DNA from 3 places in the Candidatus Arthromitus sp. SFB-rat-Yit genome. Region 3 is predicted to be linked to each of the others. Evidence: predicted binding sites of a transcription regulator. Region 3 holds the regulator's gene; each other region holds the start of a gene.

Region 1 (5,126 bases), 480 kb from region 3:
AGTACATTGATCATCAAATGCTTTAAGAGCAAGTAATTCTATTTTACTCATATATTCATCTTTATCAATATTGCATTCGGAAATTCTTGTTGGCATTTCAAGTTCATTCATCAATTTTTTGATAGCTTCAATTAAGCTATTAACACCTTCTTCTGTAGTAGAAGCTTTAAGTCCTAAAGATCTTGCAATTTCTGCATATTTCTTATCTGCAATAAACTTTTCATATTTAGGGAATGATGGGAGTTTTGTTGGTGTTTCAGAGTTAAATTTAATTACATAAGGTAAAAGTATTGCGTTTGCACGACCATGAGGTATATGGAACTCCCCTCCTAATTTGTGAGCAAGTGAATGATTTATTCCTAAAAATGCATTTGTAAATGCCATTCCAGCCATAGAAGATGCATTGTGCATTTTTTCACGAGCAACTTTATCATTATTTCCATTTTTGAATGCTCTTGGTAAGTATTCAAATACTAAATGTATAGATTTAAGAGCTAATGCATCTGTATAATCTGATGCAAGTATTGAAACGTATGCTTCAATTGCGTGAGTTAAAACATCAAGTCCAGTATCTGCTGTTACAGCTTTTGGTAAGCTCATAACAAATTGAGGATCTATTATAGCTATATTAGGAGTTAATTCATAATCAGCTAGAGGATATTTAATATTTTTAACTTTATCACTAATTACTGAGAATGATGTAACTTCTGATCCTGTTCCAGATGTTGTAGGTATTGCTACTAATTGACATTTAGTACCAAGTTTAGGGAACTTGTAAATTCTCTTTCTGATATCAACAAATTTTAATTTTATATCATTGAAGTCTATTTCTGGATGTTCATAGAATAACCACATGGATTTAGCAGCATCTATTGCAGATCCTCCACCCAAAGCAATTATACAATCAGGTTTAAATCTGTTCATAGCTTTAACACCATTAAATACAGTTTCAACAGATGGATCCGGTTCAACGTCAGAGAAAATTTCAACGCTTATTTTATTTATTCTGTTATTCAAATGATTTAAAACTATGTTTGTATATCCAAGATTAACCATTCCAGGGTCAGTGATTATCATTACTTTAGATATATCAGGCATTTTTTCTAAATACGAAGTAGAACCCCATTCGAAGAATATTTTCTTAGGTACCTTAAACCATTGCATATTATTTTTTCTCCTTGCGACTCTCTTTAAATTGATTAAATTCTCACAGGTAACGTTAGAAATTATTGAGTTTTTGCCGTAAGAACCACATCCAAGTGTTAAAGATGCTCTATTTGAATTATATAAATCACCTATAGCTCCTTGAGTTGATGGTGCATTTACAACTATTCTTCCAGCTTTAACTTTTTCTGAGAATTTTCTGATAACATCTTCACTTGATGAATGAACAGCTGCAGAGTGTCCAAGACCTCCAAATTCTACCATTTGAGCAGCTTTTTCTATTCCTTCATCAGAGTTTTTAACAATAATGTATGAAAGTATAGGACTTAATTTTTCACGTGATAGAGGTGAATTAGCTCCTATAGATTCTATTTTTGTAATTAATATTTTTGTTTTTTCAGGAACCTCAAACCCTGCTTCTTTAGCTATTTGGGTAGCAGGCTTTCCAACTATATCAGCATTTAATACACAAGAATTCTTTTCTTCAGGAAATGCATATTTTTCAACTTTTTTGGTTTCATCTGGAGAGCATATATGGCAATTTAAATTTTTCATCAATTTTTCAAATTCTTTTGAAATTTCCTCATCTACTATAGCAGCTTGTTCAGATGCACAAATCATACCATTATCAAAAGTTTTAGATATTATTATATCTGATACAGCTCTTTGAAGGTTACAGCTTTTTTCAAGGTAAGCAGGAACGTTTCCAGGTCCAACCCCTAAAGCGGGTTTTCCACAGCTATATGCAGATTTAACCATTCCAGATCCACCCGTTGCTAAAATAAGAGATATTTCAGGGTGATTCATAAGTAAGTTAGTAGCTTCAATAGATGGTTCCTCTATCCACTGAATACAGTGTTCTGGAGCTCCAGCGGATACAGCTGCATCATAAACTATTTTGGCAGCCTCAGAGCTACATTTTTGTGCAGATGGATGGAATGCAAACACTATTGGATTTCTTGTTTTAATTGATATTATAGCTTTAAACATAGCAGTAGATGTTGGGTTTGTGACAGGAGTAACTCCAGCAATAACACCAACAGGTTCAGCAACATTAAAATAGTCTTTGTTAGGATCATCATTTATAATACCAACAGTTTTAATATGTTTAATATCATGATGTATATATTCAGTAGCAAAAAGGTTTTTAATAACTTTATCTTCAAAAACTCCACGTTTAGTTTCTTCAACAGCTAATTTTGATAATTCTATATTTTTACTTGCACCAGCGATGCACATAGAAGATACAATTTTATCTATTTGTTCTTGATTTAATTCTAAAAGTTTCTTTTCAGCTTTTTTAGCATTATCTAGTAGGGAGTTAATAACTGAATTTATATTTGAAATTTCTTTCTCTAGTATTTGATTTTTTGATTTCATGTATATTAATAACCTCCAATTTAATTAATTAAGTAATACGTAGTAGCACTAAATTAATAGCGATAATTACTTAATTATATTACTGTTCTTAATAAAAAAAAATTATACTTGTTATTTAAATAACCTAAATTGTTATTTAAATAACAAGTATATTATATCATTAATATCAAAAAAACATCAATAGTTAATTCATATATTAATGTTAAAAAGTGAATATATAATAAAAAATTGGTAATAATAGAATATATTTCAAGAAATTGCAATGTAATTAATACTCTTTAACTAGAAAAGGAGATATACTATGGTAAATGATTTGTTATCGAATAAAGACATTTTATATGAGAGTATTTATAAGAAAAAAGTTAATTTACTAAGTGAGTTCAAGACGAAAAATAAGATATTTTTAAATAATGTAAAATATATTGATTTTGTAAAATCTTTAGGATGTAATATAAGTGAAGCTTCTATGTGGTTAACGGATAATTTTTTATATATAAATAATTGGAGTATTAACTTATTAGAGAGTGGGTACTTCAAAAAAATTAAATTTAATTGCATTAAATCAAATAATTCATATGTTCCTAGGATATATTTATTTTGTGATAATTTTTGTAATAATTTAAAAAATATTATAGAAGAAGATAAATTTTTTTCAGAATTAAATTTGTATGAGAGTAAATGTAGATTAGATTTAGAAGAATTGAATAGCGTATCATTTTTTTTAAATTATGTATTTCTAGAGAGAATATATGGTTTGGTAGATGAGATAAGAAAGATTGAAGAGGACTGTTATAAAGGATATAAATTATTTAACAATATAATTAAATATATAAAAAATGAAAAATATAATTTGATATCAAATAAATTATCATATTTATTGAAAAATAAAGTTTCCTTATATACAGTAGATTATTTTATAAAACTTGTTGAAGAAAATAGAATTGATAACAATATAATAAATAAATTTTTGAGTGACTTATTGAATAACGAAAAATTGACTTATGATAAATTTGTGGAAAAAAATTCAGATAATTTAAAAGAAATTAGAATTAAAATAAGCATGTACATACAATCATTGAAAAATTTGTTTAATTTTAATTGGAAATTTCATTTAGAGAATGTTAGTTCTGTACATAACGAATTTATGAAAGATCCATCAGGAGTATATCCTAATATGGATTACGAGAGTAGAAATCATTATAGAAGTACTCTAAATAGGATTTGTAAAATAAATAAATTAAATGAATATGAAGAAGCGGTAAATATTGTAAAGCTAAGTTTAAATGGAAATACGGGTTATTCAAGACATATTGGATATTATTTAATTGATGAAGGGGTATATAGATTTAAAAATATTAAAAGGAAACATATAAGCACTAAAATAAATTATTTTTTATGTATTATATCTTTAATAATATTTAGTGAAGCATTTATATTGTATAGCTTGAATTATGTATTTGAAAATAAATATTTATTGATTACATTTAGTTTTTTTGTTTTATTGATAATAAGTGATATATGGATAAATTTTATAAATTATATATTTTTAGAAAAAACAGATAGAAAATTTGTACCTAAGATGGATTACTCTAAAGAAATACCTGATAGTTCGAAAACGATGATTGTTATTCCATCCTTATTAATTAGTCAACAAGAGGTAGAATCTCTTGTAAAGAATTTAGAATTAGCGTATATATGTAACAGAAATGATAACTTATATTTTGCATTGTTATTAGATTATACTGATACAATTTCATATGATAAATCTGAAGATAGCATACTTTTAGAGCATGTTAATAAGTTAGTTGAGGATTTAAATAATAAATATAAATTTAATACTAAAAAGTTTTATGTTTTTATAAGGGATAAGGTTTACAATAAAAGTAGTAAGGTTTATATGGGATGGGAACGTAAGCGTGGCAAAATTATGGAATTTATAAAGTTTCTTAAAGGTAAGGAAAGTAATTATAAAATTAATATTTTAGATTATGAAGAATTAAAGAATATAAGGTACATAATTTCAATTGATTCTGATACTAAAATTATTAGGGATTCAGCTTTTAAATTAATTGGAGCAATAGATCATGTTTTAAATAAAGCTGTTGTTAAAAATATAAATAATAAAAATAAAGTTGTACGAGGATATGGAATAATTCAACCTAAGGTATCGATATCATTTAAAAGTTCTTTAAATACTATTTACTCAAAGCTATTTTGTGGCAATACAGAAACGCCGTCATATAATTTAACAATTTCTAATATATATCATGATATTTTTTCCGAGAGTATATTTATTGGTAAGGGAATTATAGATATAGATGTATTTGATAAAATAATGTGGGATGTTATACCAGAAGATAGAATATTAAGTCATGATTTAATAGAAGGGTGTTTTTCAAGAGTTTCTTTTAGCTCTGACATTGAATTTCAAGAATGTTTTCCATCAAATATATTATCAAATTTCATGAGATTACATAGATGGAATCGGGGAGATTTACAATTAATACCTTATTTGATAAATGGGCGCGGTATTAATTTTATTTCTAAATATAAAATATTAGATAATTTAAGAAGAAGTTTAC
Region 2 (5,126 bases), 160 kb from region 3:
TTCGGTGCATTAAATGCATCTGCTTTAGAATTGCAGTTTAATGGGATACCTAAAGATATTATTTTTTTGGTGCAGGCAGTTATAATCTTGTTTATAGCAGGTGAATATGTATTTAAATATCTTACTAATAGGTTTAAGAAAAGGGGTGTAAAATAGTGGGAAATACATATTTTTTAGACTTTATATTTATCGTAGCTACAATGCTTAGATTTGCGACTCCACTAATATTTGCATCTATAGGAGCGGTTTTTTCTGAAAAATCTGGAGTTGTAAATATAGGAATAGAAGGAATGATGATAATGGGAGCTTTTTTTGGAGTTTGGGGAACCCATATATCGGGAAGTTCTGTTGTAGGAATTTTGATGGCTTGTTTGTTTGCTGGTATTACAGCAGCTATACATGGGGTATTGAGTATATTTTTAAGAGCAAATCAAATCATATCGGGAATTGGTATAAATTTGTTTGCGACATCTATAACAAGTTATTTAATACAAGTTTTATTTGGGTCCCAGGGACAAACGGATACAGTTAAAGTAGTACCGTATCCTAAAGAAATGTTTGAGAATATACCTATTGTAGGCAAATTATTATCTGAATTAAATTGGTTTGTAATAGGTGCGATTGTAGTTGTTGTATTATCATGGTTTATTTTATATAAGACTAGCATAGGATATAGGATTAGAGCAGTTGGTGAACATCCGAAAGCTGCAGATACCTTAGGAATAAATGTTTATAAAGTTAGATTTGTGTGTGTGGTGTTATCAGGAGTTTTGGCAGGTATTGGTGGAGCTGCACTATCTATTGCTAATATAAATTTGTTTAGAGTTGGCATGGTTAATGGAAGAGGATATATAGCATTGGCTGCTATGATATTTGGTAATTGGAAACCACATACAACTTTTATTGCATGTATGATTTTTTCTTTATCACAAACATTTGAGATATTATCTCAAAAATTTTTAGTTAATGTACCTACAGAGATATATTATATGTTACCGTATATATTGACCATGGTTGCACTTGTGTTTTTTGTAAGAAAGAGTAGTTCTCCACTATCTTTGGGAGAATTCTATGAAAAGGGTAAAAGATGATTTTATAATCGATAGAAGGGACTAATTTATGAGAAGATTATATGTATTTATTTTTATGGCAATATTTTTAATTATGAGTTCTTGTAGTTCTAATAAATACAGAGTTGTTTATGTTTATAGTGATGAATTTAAAAGTCTTGCTGAATATAGTTTTAAATATAATATGGAAAAGTCACTTGATAATTTTAAAACTTTAAATATAACTAGCGATGAAAAATTTGTAGAATATTTCGATAAATTACTATCTAAAAAGAAAAATAATAACAATGTTTACATTATATCTAAAAAGTTTTCGAATATAGATATTTCGGATAAAGTAAAAAAATTGGTTTATATAAATAGTGAAAATGTAAATACAAATAACTTATTAATAAATCAGAAATCCGTAGCTTATATATTAGGAGTAATAAGTGGAGTTGTAACGAGAAAAAATAGTATATCTATTCTTTATTCAGAGGATTATGTTGACTATAAAGAGATTATGGATTCATTTGTTGCTGGAATTAAGGAAGTTAATCTAAGAGCGTATGATTTATTATCAGATTTAGAAAATGTTAAGTATGTAACAACTAGTAATATTGATGAAGTGCAATCATTTATAAGTAGTAACAATAGCGATATTATATTTAATATATCTAAAGAAGTGATTGATGTTAATGATAAGTTTTTGTTTAATCTTAATATGGATGATATTTCCAAGGATTTATTAACTGTTTTATATGACTATGAAGGTTTTATAAATATGATTGAAGGCGATGAAATTACTGATTATTCAATTGGAGTTAAAGAAGGAAATATAAAGTTTAATTTAAGTAATATGTCTAAAGAATTAGTTGATGTGTTTAATAAGTATTTAAGTAATATTGTTTAATTAATAAAATAAGGTTCTATAGTATATCTATAGAACCTTATTTTATTATATAAAAAATTGTTATTTGTTAAAAAATAATTATTTAAAAAATTAATTTTATGTTTTATAATTTGTATTAGATAGTTATTTAAAAATAAATTAAGATTTAGTTATTTTTTAATACGTTAATTAAATAACGAAGAATATTTTTAATTAATCAGTTAAAGATATTAATATATTTAATTAGAAATTTAGGAGGAATTCTAATGATTAAAATAGGGATTAATGGTTTTGGAAGAATAGGAAGAAATGTATTTAAGGCTTTACTTGAAAATTATGGTAATGAATTACAAGTAGTTGCTATAAATGATTTAACTAATTCTAAGACTTTAGCACATTTGTTAAAATATGATTCTCTTTTTGGAAAATTTGAAGGTACAGTTGAAGTTAAGGAAGATTCTATTGTTGTAAATGGGAATGAAGTAAAAATATTTGCAGAAAGAGAACCAGCTAATATTCCTTGGTCTAGTGTTGGGTGTGAAATAGTAATTGAATCCACAGGATTCTTTACTGATGCAGAAAAGGCCAAAGTTCATATAAGTGGAAGTGTTAAAAAAGTTTTAATTTCTGCTCCAGCAAAAAATGAAGATATAACAATAGTTATGGGGGTTAATAACGATAAGTATGATCCTGTGAAGCATAATATAATTTCAAATGCTTCGTGTACTACAAATTGTTTAGCTCCATTTGCAAAGGTTCTTCATGAGAATTTTGGGATAGTTAAAGGACTTATGACAACAGTTCATTCTTATACAAATGACCAAAAAATATTGGATGCACCGCATAGTGATTTGAGAAGAGCTCGAGCTGCTGCTGAGTCTATGATACCTACAACAACAGGAGCTGCAAAAGCCGTTGCCTTAGTATTACCAGAGCTTAAAGGTAAATTAAATGGATTTGCGTTGAGAGTTCCAACTCCAACAGTTTCATGCACTGATTTGGTTGCTGAGCTTTCAAGAGAAGTTACTGTTGAGGAAGTCAATGCTGCATTTAAAAAAGCATCAGAAACAAATTTAAAAGGAATTTTAGGATATGAAGAAGAGCCACTTGTATCTATGGATTACAGACAAGATAAGAGGAGCTCAATAATTGATGCTCCATGCACAATGGTTATAGAAGGCAATATGGTTAAAGTTGTTTCTTGGTATGATAATGAATGGGGATACTCAAACAGATTAGCAGATTTAGCACAAATGGTTGCTAAAAGCTTATAAGATATTGTATTTAAAGGTTGGTTTTATTTAAGATCAACCTTTATTAATAATTAAAATGTTTAGGGGGAAAAGTATGACATTTAATAAAAAAAGTATAGAAGATGTTCAATTAAATGGTAAAAGGGTTTTGATTAGATGTGATTTTAATGTTCCTATAGTAGACGGAAAAATAACTGATGAAAATAGATTATTAGGGGCTCTTGACACAATTAAGTATGCCTATAAAAATGGTGGGAAGGTTATACTTTGCTCTCATCTAGGTAAGGTTAAAGGTCCTGATAAGTCAATGAGTTTAAAAATTGTTGCCTCAAGACTTTCAGAGCTTTTAGGAGTTAACGTAGAATTCTTACAAAGTGATTTGGTTGTTGATGACGATGTTAGAAGAAAAGTTGGTGAAATGAATAATGGAGATATAGCTCTTCTTGAGAACACAAGATTTAGAGCGGAAGAAGGTAAGTGCGAAGATGGTTTTTCGAAGGATTTAGCATCTATTTGCGATATATTTGTAAATGACGCTTTTGGTACTGCCCATAGAGCGCACTGTTCTACAGTTGGTGTAGCTAAGTTTGTAGATACTGCAGTTTGTGGATTTTTAATACAAAAAGAACTAGGATTTTTAGGTGGAGCTATTGAAAATCCTAAAAAGCCATTTTTAGCTGTTCTTGGAGGGGCTAAAGTTTCTGATAAGATAAATGTTATAAATAATTTATTAGATAAAGTTGACACTTTGGTAATAGGCGGAGGCATGGCTTATACATTCTTAAAAGCACAAGGTTATTCAGTTGGAATAAGCTTAGTTGAGGAAGATAAGTTAGAGTATGCAAAAGATATGTTAAATAAAGCTAAGGAAAAGAATGTTAGCTTATTACTTCCTATAGATCATGTTATAGCTGATAAGTTTTCAAATGATGCAACTAGAAGAGTTACTAATGATGAAAATATAGAAGATGGATTTATGGGATTAGATATTGGAGAAAAAACAAGTAAATTATTCGGAGATGCATTGAAAAATGCTAAAACTATAATTTGGAATGGTCCTATGGGTGTTTTTGAATTTTCTAACTTTAATAAGGGAACAATGGAAGTTGCTAAGGCTATGGCAGAATCTGATGCTACAACAATAATAGGTGGAGGAGATTCAGCTGCAGCTGTTAATATTTTAGGTTTTGGAGATAAAATGACTCATATATCTACAGGTGGAGGAGCGTCTCTTGAATTATTAGAAGGTAAGGTTTTACCTGGAATTGATATTTTAAATAATAAATAATGAAGTAGGTGTCTTTTTTGAGAAAGAATGTAATAATGGGAAATTGGAAAATGCATTTCACAGTTGAGGAAACAGATAAATTTTTAAATAAATTAATTCCGAAAGTTAAAGATGCTAAAACTGAGGTTGTTGTATGTGTCCCATTTACCTCTCTTGCATTAGCTTCAAATACACTTAGTGGATCAAACATAAAGTTAGGAGCTCAAAATGTACACTTTGAAGAGCAGGGAGCATTTACCGGTGAAATTTCTCCAAATATGCTTAAAAGTGTAGGAGTTTCTCATGTTTTAATAGGACATAGTGAAAGAAGGATTTACTTTGGAGAGAGTGATGAAACTGTTAATAAAAAAATTCATACTTGCTTAAAACATGGATTTGTTCCAGTTTTGTGTGTTGGAGAGAGTTTGAAGGAAAAAGAAGATGGTGATATGGAAAATATCCTAACAAATCAAATTAAAAATGCATTTTTAAATATATCAAGTGAAGATGCAAGCAAAGTTGTAATTGCGTATGAGCCAATCTGGGCTATTGGAACTGGTAAAACGGCTACAAGTATTGACGCTGATAATACAATTTCTTTCATAAGAAAGGTTGTAAGCAGTATTTATAATAAGGAAATATCTGAAAATATGATCATGCTATAT
Region 3 (5,126 bases):
ATAGTTCGATGATGGAAATATATAAAACTGATACAAAAGAAAATCAGGATACTGTTATAGATAATATTTATTCTGGATTAGAAGGTATTTCTATAGATTTTGGTATTATGCAAAAAACTAGGAAGGCATATGTTATTGAAGGATTATTTGAGTGGTATGATATAGGAAGTTTTACATCTTTTAAGAAATTTTTATCTCAATATGATACTAATTTCACTGTAGGTAATATTTTATGTGAAGAAAGTAAAAATTGTATTATTTTTGGCAATGATAATTTAACGATTACTTTTGGAGTTAAGGATCTAATCATTGTTAATACTGATGATGTTACTTTGATTTTAGATAAGAATAGAGAACAAGAAGTGAAATATATTTCAAATATTTTAAGGAATGCAAGGAATTTTGATAAATTTATATAATAATATTTATAAGAGGTAAATGAATTTGAAAAAAGAAAGGGTAGTGTTAAAAACAGCATTTAAAGATGATAAAGAAAAAACGACAATAGATATTGGAAAATTAAAGAGTTTAGCTGTAAATGAAGTAAAGATTAATTCTAGATATTTTGCATGTGTAAATGTTAATACTGATAACTTATATAGAGGTTTAATTTTAAATAATCCTATAATTGATGTTATTATCAATGACAGTTATATTCAAATAAGTGGACTTGTAGTAGGTAAAACTTATGAAAATATGATTCTAACATTAGAATATATAAATGGTAATAAAATGTATTTATTAGAAACTTTTACTTTAAGTAGTTCTGATAAATTATCTGAATATATATGTAAAAATTATAAATTAGCATTTAAAAAAGATATTGATGAGGAGGAATTTAATGATTGGTATTTTAAGATACAAAAGGATAACGGTGAAATAAAGGGGTTTATATCTAAAATATTAGATAATACTACTGCTTTAAATTTAGATGAATTTATAAATTTGATATATGGGTTAATTTTTGGCAAGGATATAGATAGTGAATCATTTAATAATTATTGGAAAGATTTCTATGAACGTGAGATTAGAGATGGTAAATCTGAAAGAAGTATTAAATTAAGCATCATGGATAAAATTTTTTATTCCAAACTCATGTAAAAATATATTTGCTATATAAAACTTATTGGAGGAAAGAAATGGATAACGTAATAAACCCATCAATTTTATCAGCAAATTTTATTAATTTAGAAAAAGATTTATATCAATTAAAAGAAAGTGGAATAAATAAGATACATGTTGATATTATGGATGGTCATTTTGTACCTAATATAGCTTTTGGTATTGATCAAATAAAACAATTAAAAGAATTTACAGATTTTTATTTAGATTGTCATATTATGGCTAGTAATCCTGAAGTTATAGTAGAAAAATTAATAGATATTTCTGTTGGATGTATAACGCTACATGAAGAATCAAGTAATCATGTTTATAAATTTATACAGGAAATAAAAAAAATAATATTGATTGTGGTGTAGCTTTAAATCCAGGCACATCTATTTATAATATTATAGATTTATTAGATATAGTTGATAAAATATTGATAATGACAGTTAATCCTGGATTTGGAGGACAAAAATTTATAGAACATATGATTAGAAAGATAACATTATTAAATGATATGATAAATGAATATAATATTAAAGATAAAATTATACAAGTAGATGGTGGAATTAAAGCCTCTAATATCGATATAATATACGATTTAGGAGTTAGGGATATAGTTGTAGGTTCAGATATTTTTAATGATAAACCAATTTATGATAATCTAAATAGATTAAAAAATAAGATAAGTCGACTTATTTAGGTTGACTTATCTTATTTTTGTATATAAAGTTTTAAAAATGAAATAATCTATATTAAAATAGGAGGTAAGTATATTTTTGACTAAATATTTTTTTGTTATAGTAATGGTTTTTTTAATTAATAAGTTATTAGTTTTTATTAGATCATATCTTGAAAATAGATTTAAAAATAACTTAAAAACAAGATCTATAATTAGTAGGAGGGATTTAATAAATTATGGGGTAGATTATTACTTATTGTTATGTAAATATATAGTATCCAAAATGAAAAACGTAGATGATATCATTATTGAAGATATTACCGGTAGGGAAGTTGTAGATATAAAGTTTAATCAAAATGGCAAAAAAGTATACTGCTCGTGCATATTGAAAGATGTATTAGAAAATGGAGATATTAATTTAGCTACATATGATGAAGTATTGGAATTAATAAATTATATGATTAGGGATAATGTAAATAAAGGTATAATATTTGTTAATTCTAATCTTATGGACGATGCAATTAGATTTGTAAATAATATAAATTTAAATTCTAATAAGTATATAATAGATATAATAAATGGATATGATATAATTAAATTTGCACGCAAACGAAATGAAGAATATACTGAGGGGAGCGTATATGCTTAATTTTTATGGAGTTTTAATATTTATATGTGTATTAATTATGTTACCAATTTTACTTAATATATTTGATAACTTACTTAATATATTTAAAATATTAAATAATAAAGTATTTATATTAAATAAGGTTTTAGAATTTAATGATTTAGAGTTCTCCGACTTTGCGTTGGATTTTTTAACTCGAGCATATAATTATAAATTTGAAATTAAAAATAATGATATATATTTATATGATGATATTTGTAAATGGTTGTTGTATTATGATAATAGAAATTCAAATATATTAAATTTACATGATATTAGAAATATAATTGCTATTTTTGAGAGTAAAGGATGTAAAAATATATTTATTTTTACGACAAGCATTATAAGCGATAGTATTAGAAGTTATTTAGATAGTATGAATGATTATAAGTTTAAGATTATTCATGGAGAAGATTTTAAATTAGATTATAATCAGTTAGTTAGTAAATTTTATTGTTAGAATATTTGTACTTATTTTATTTTTAAATAGTGTAAAATTAGTTGGTCGTATTTATGATGAATAAATTTAGAAATTGATATTTACTATTAGAGGAGGTTATATAATGATTTCTAGCAAAATATCTAAGGTAGTAATAAAAAGATTACCTAAGTATTTGAGAGTTTTAGAGGGTTTTTTGATAAGGGAGATTGAGAGGGTATCATCTAAAGAACTTGCAATTAAATTGGGTTCTACAGCATCTCAAGTTAGGCAAGATTTTAATTGTTTTGGAGATTTTGGACAACATGGATATGGATATAAAGTAAAGGAATTATATTTAAAAATTAAGGAAATATTGGGTTTAAATAAAAAGTATAGTTGTATTGTCGTAGGTGCTGGTAATATAGGACAAGCTATTATGAATTATTCTAAATTTTTTACTATGGGTTTTAATATAGAAGCTATATTTGATATAAATCCTAAGATTATTGGATTATCTTTTAGAGAAGTTGAGGTATTGGATGTAGAATTATTGATTGACTATGTAAAAAATAATAAAATTGATCTAGCTATATTATGTATACCTGAGCTTCAAGTAGAATCTATATATACAATATTAAAAGATAGAGTGACTGGGATTTGGAATTTTGCAACGGTTGATTTACTATCTACTGAAAAAACATTTGTTGAAAATGTAAATTTAAATGATAGTTTATTTACGTTGACATACTTTATAAATAATGGAGTTTAAATATAAATAATGGAGTTTAAAAATTATAGTTGTATAGATAATAGAGTAATTGTAGAGAAAATAGAAAACTTTGTATTAAAACATATATTTGAAAATGGTCAGTGTTTCAGATGGGAACGTACTGATACAGGTACATATATTGTTGTTGCAAAAGAAAGAGTTATAGAATTAGAAATGGATAATTTTAATTTAATTATACATAATTCAAATTTAGAAGATTTTGAAAATATTTGGATAGATTATTTTGATTTTGAAAGAAATTATTCGAAGTTAAAGAAAAATTTAAAGCAGGATAAATACTTATATGAAGCTATTAATTTTGGATATGGTCTTAGAATATTGAATCAAGATCCATTTGAAATGATTTTATCTTTTATAATTTCATCTAATAATAGGATACCTATGATAAAAAAGGCTATATCAAATATTAGTGAAAGATATGGTGATTCTATTTCATATAAAGGTAAAATATATTATAAATTTCCAAGTTTAGATAAATTGTCTACTGTGACTCAAGAGGAATTAAGAGAATGTGGTGTTGGATTTAGAGATAAATACTTGTATAATACTATCAAATTACTCAGTGAAGAGAATGATATTGAATATATTATGAATTTAGGTGATGATTTATGTCATAAAGAATTACAAAAATTTAATGGTGTTGGAGTCAAAGTAGCTGATTGTATAATGTTGTTTTCTATGAAAAAATATTCAGCATTTCCAGTTGATGTTTGGGTAAAAAGGGCTATGATGAAATTTTATGTAGCACCAGATACTTCATTAAAGGGTATACGTGATTTTGGAAGAAATTTATTTAAAGATTTAAGTGGGCTTGCCCAGCAATATTTATTTTATTATGTAAGAGAAAATAATATAAAAATTTAAATAATATTGCTTGTTTTAAAACTTTTTTAGATAATAAAACTGTCATTATTTATGTAAGATGATTAAATTGAGAGGTATATAAAAATGAGTAAAAGTAAAATATTATCTTTAGGGTTGGCTAGTTCCTTATTTATGTTTGGTATGAATTTAAATGCTAATGCTGTTGGTAATAGTGGAATTGTATTTGAATTAAAGGATAATAAATTGGATGAAATTGAAGGATATAGTAAAATAGATATATTAGGAAGTGAATATGATTTAGTTGATGTAAATAGTGCAGTTATACAAGCTATTGCTAAGATGTTTGATATAATAAATGAGAATAGTATACCTAGTGATAAAATTGATGAATATAAGAAAGAAATTAAGTATTTATTAGATGATTATAATAAGGATCCTAAAAAATATGAAACGTTTCCAATGACGTTAGAAATTGGTCCTGCTACTTTTTTGAGAGATGAAATAATTATTGTACAAAATAAAATTAAAGATTTAAGAATAGAACAAGATAATATAAAGATAAGTGATAATGATCAAAGTTATATAGATCAAAAAATTAATGAATTGCAAAGAATTATAGATAGTTTATCTAATTGGA

The links. The regulator Rex, encoded in region 3, represses fermentation and respiration genes when NADH is low (regulators of the CRP and FNR family bind a similar motif). The targets are predictions, from matches to a motif close to ATTGTTAANNNNTTAACAAT.
Region 1: adhE (bifunctional acetaldehyde-CoA/alcohol dehydrogenase) is a predicted target of Rex. The motif match lies at 2,673-2,692, and genes of this name have one in related genera.
Region 2: gap (type I glyceraldehyde-3-phosphate dehydrogenase) is a predicted target of Rex. The motif match lies at 2,019-2,038, and genes of this name have one in related genera.

What each region holds. Positions count from the first base shown of each region.
Region 1 covers NC_016012.1:1,353,204-1,358,329, reverse strand. Annotated here, with positions in the region: gene adhE (bifunctional acetaldehyde-CoA/alcohol dehydrogenase) at 1-2,544, opposite strand, end outside; gene RATSFB_RS06235 (glucoamylase family protein) at 2,846-5,126, shown strand, end outside.
Region 2 covers NC_016012.1:163,987-169,112, forward strand. Annotated here, with positions in the region: gene RATSFB_RS00735 (ABC transporter permease) at 1-156, shown strand, start outside; gene RATSFB_RS00740 (ABC transporter permease) at 201-1,091, shown strand; gene RATSFB_RS00745 (hypothetical protein) at 1,120-1,962, shown strand; gene gap (type I glyceraldehyde-3-phosphate dehydrogenase) at 2,208-3,215, shown strand; gene RATSFB_RS00755 (phosphoglycerate kinase) at 3,289-4,482, shown strand; gene tpiA (triose-phosphate isomerase) at 4,500-5,126, shown strand, end outside.
Region 3 covers NC_016012.1:320,923-326,048, forward strand. Annotated here, with positions in the region: gene RATSFB_RS01440 (mannose-1-phosphate guanylyltransferase) at 1-419, shown strand, start outside; gene RATSFB_RS01445 (hypothetical protein) at 439-1,101, shown strand; partial or broken gene rpe (ribulose-phosphate 3-epimerase) at 1,140-1,807, shown strand; gene RATSFB_RS01455 (hypothetical protein) at 1,884-2,435, shown strand; gene RATSFB_RS01460 (hypothetical protein) at 2,428-2,913, shown strand; gene RATSFB_RS01465 (redox-sensing transcriptional repressor Rex) at 3,017-3,643, shown strand; gene RATSFB_RS01470 (DNA-3-methyladenine glycosylase family protein) at 3,653-4,528, shown strand; gene RATSFB_RS01475 (hypothetical protein) at 4,613-5,126, shown strand, end outside.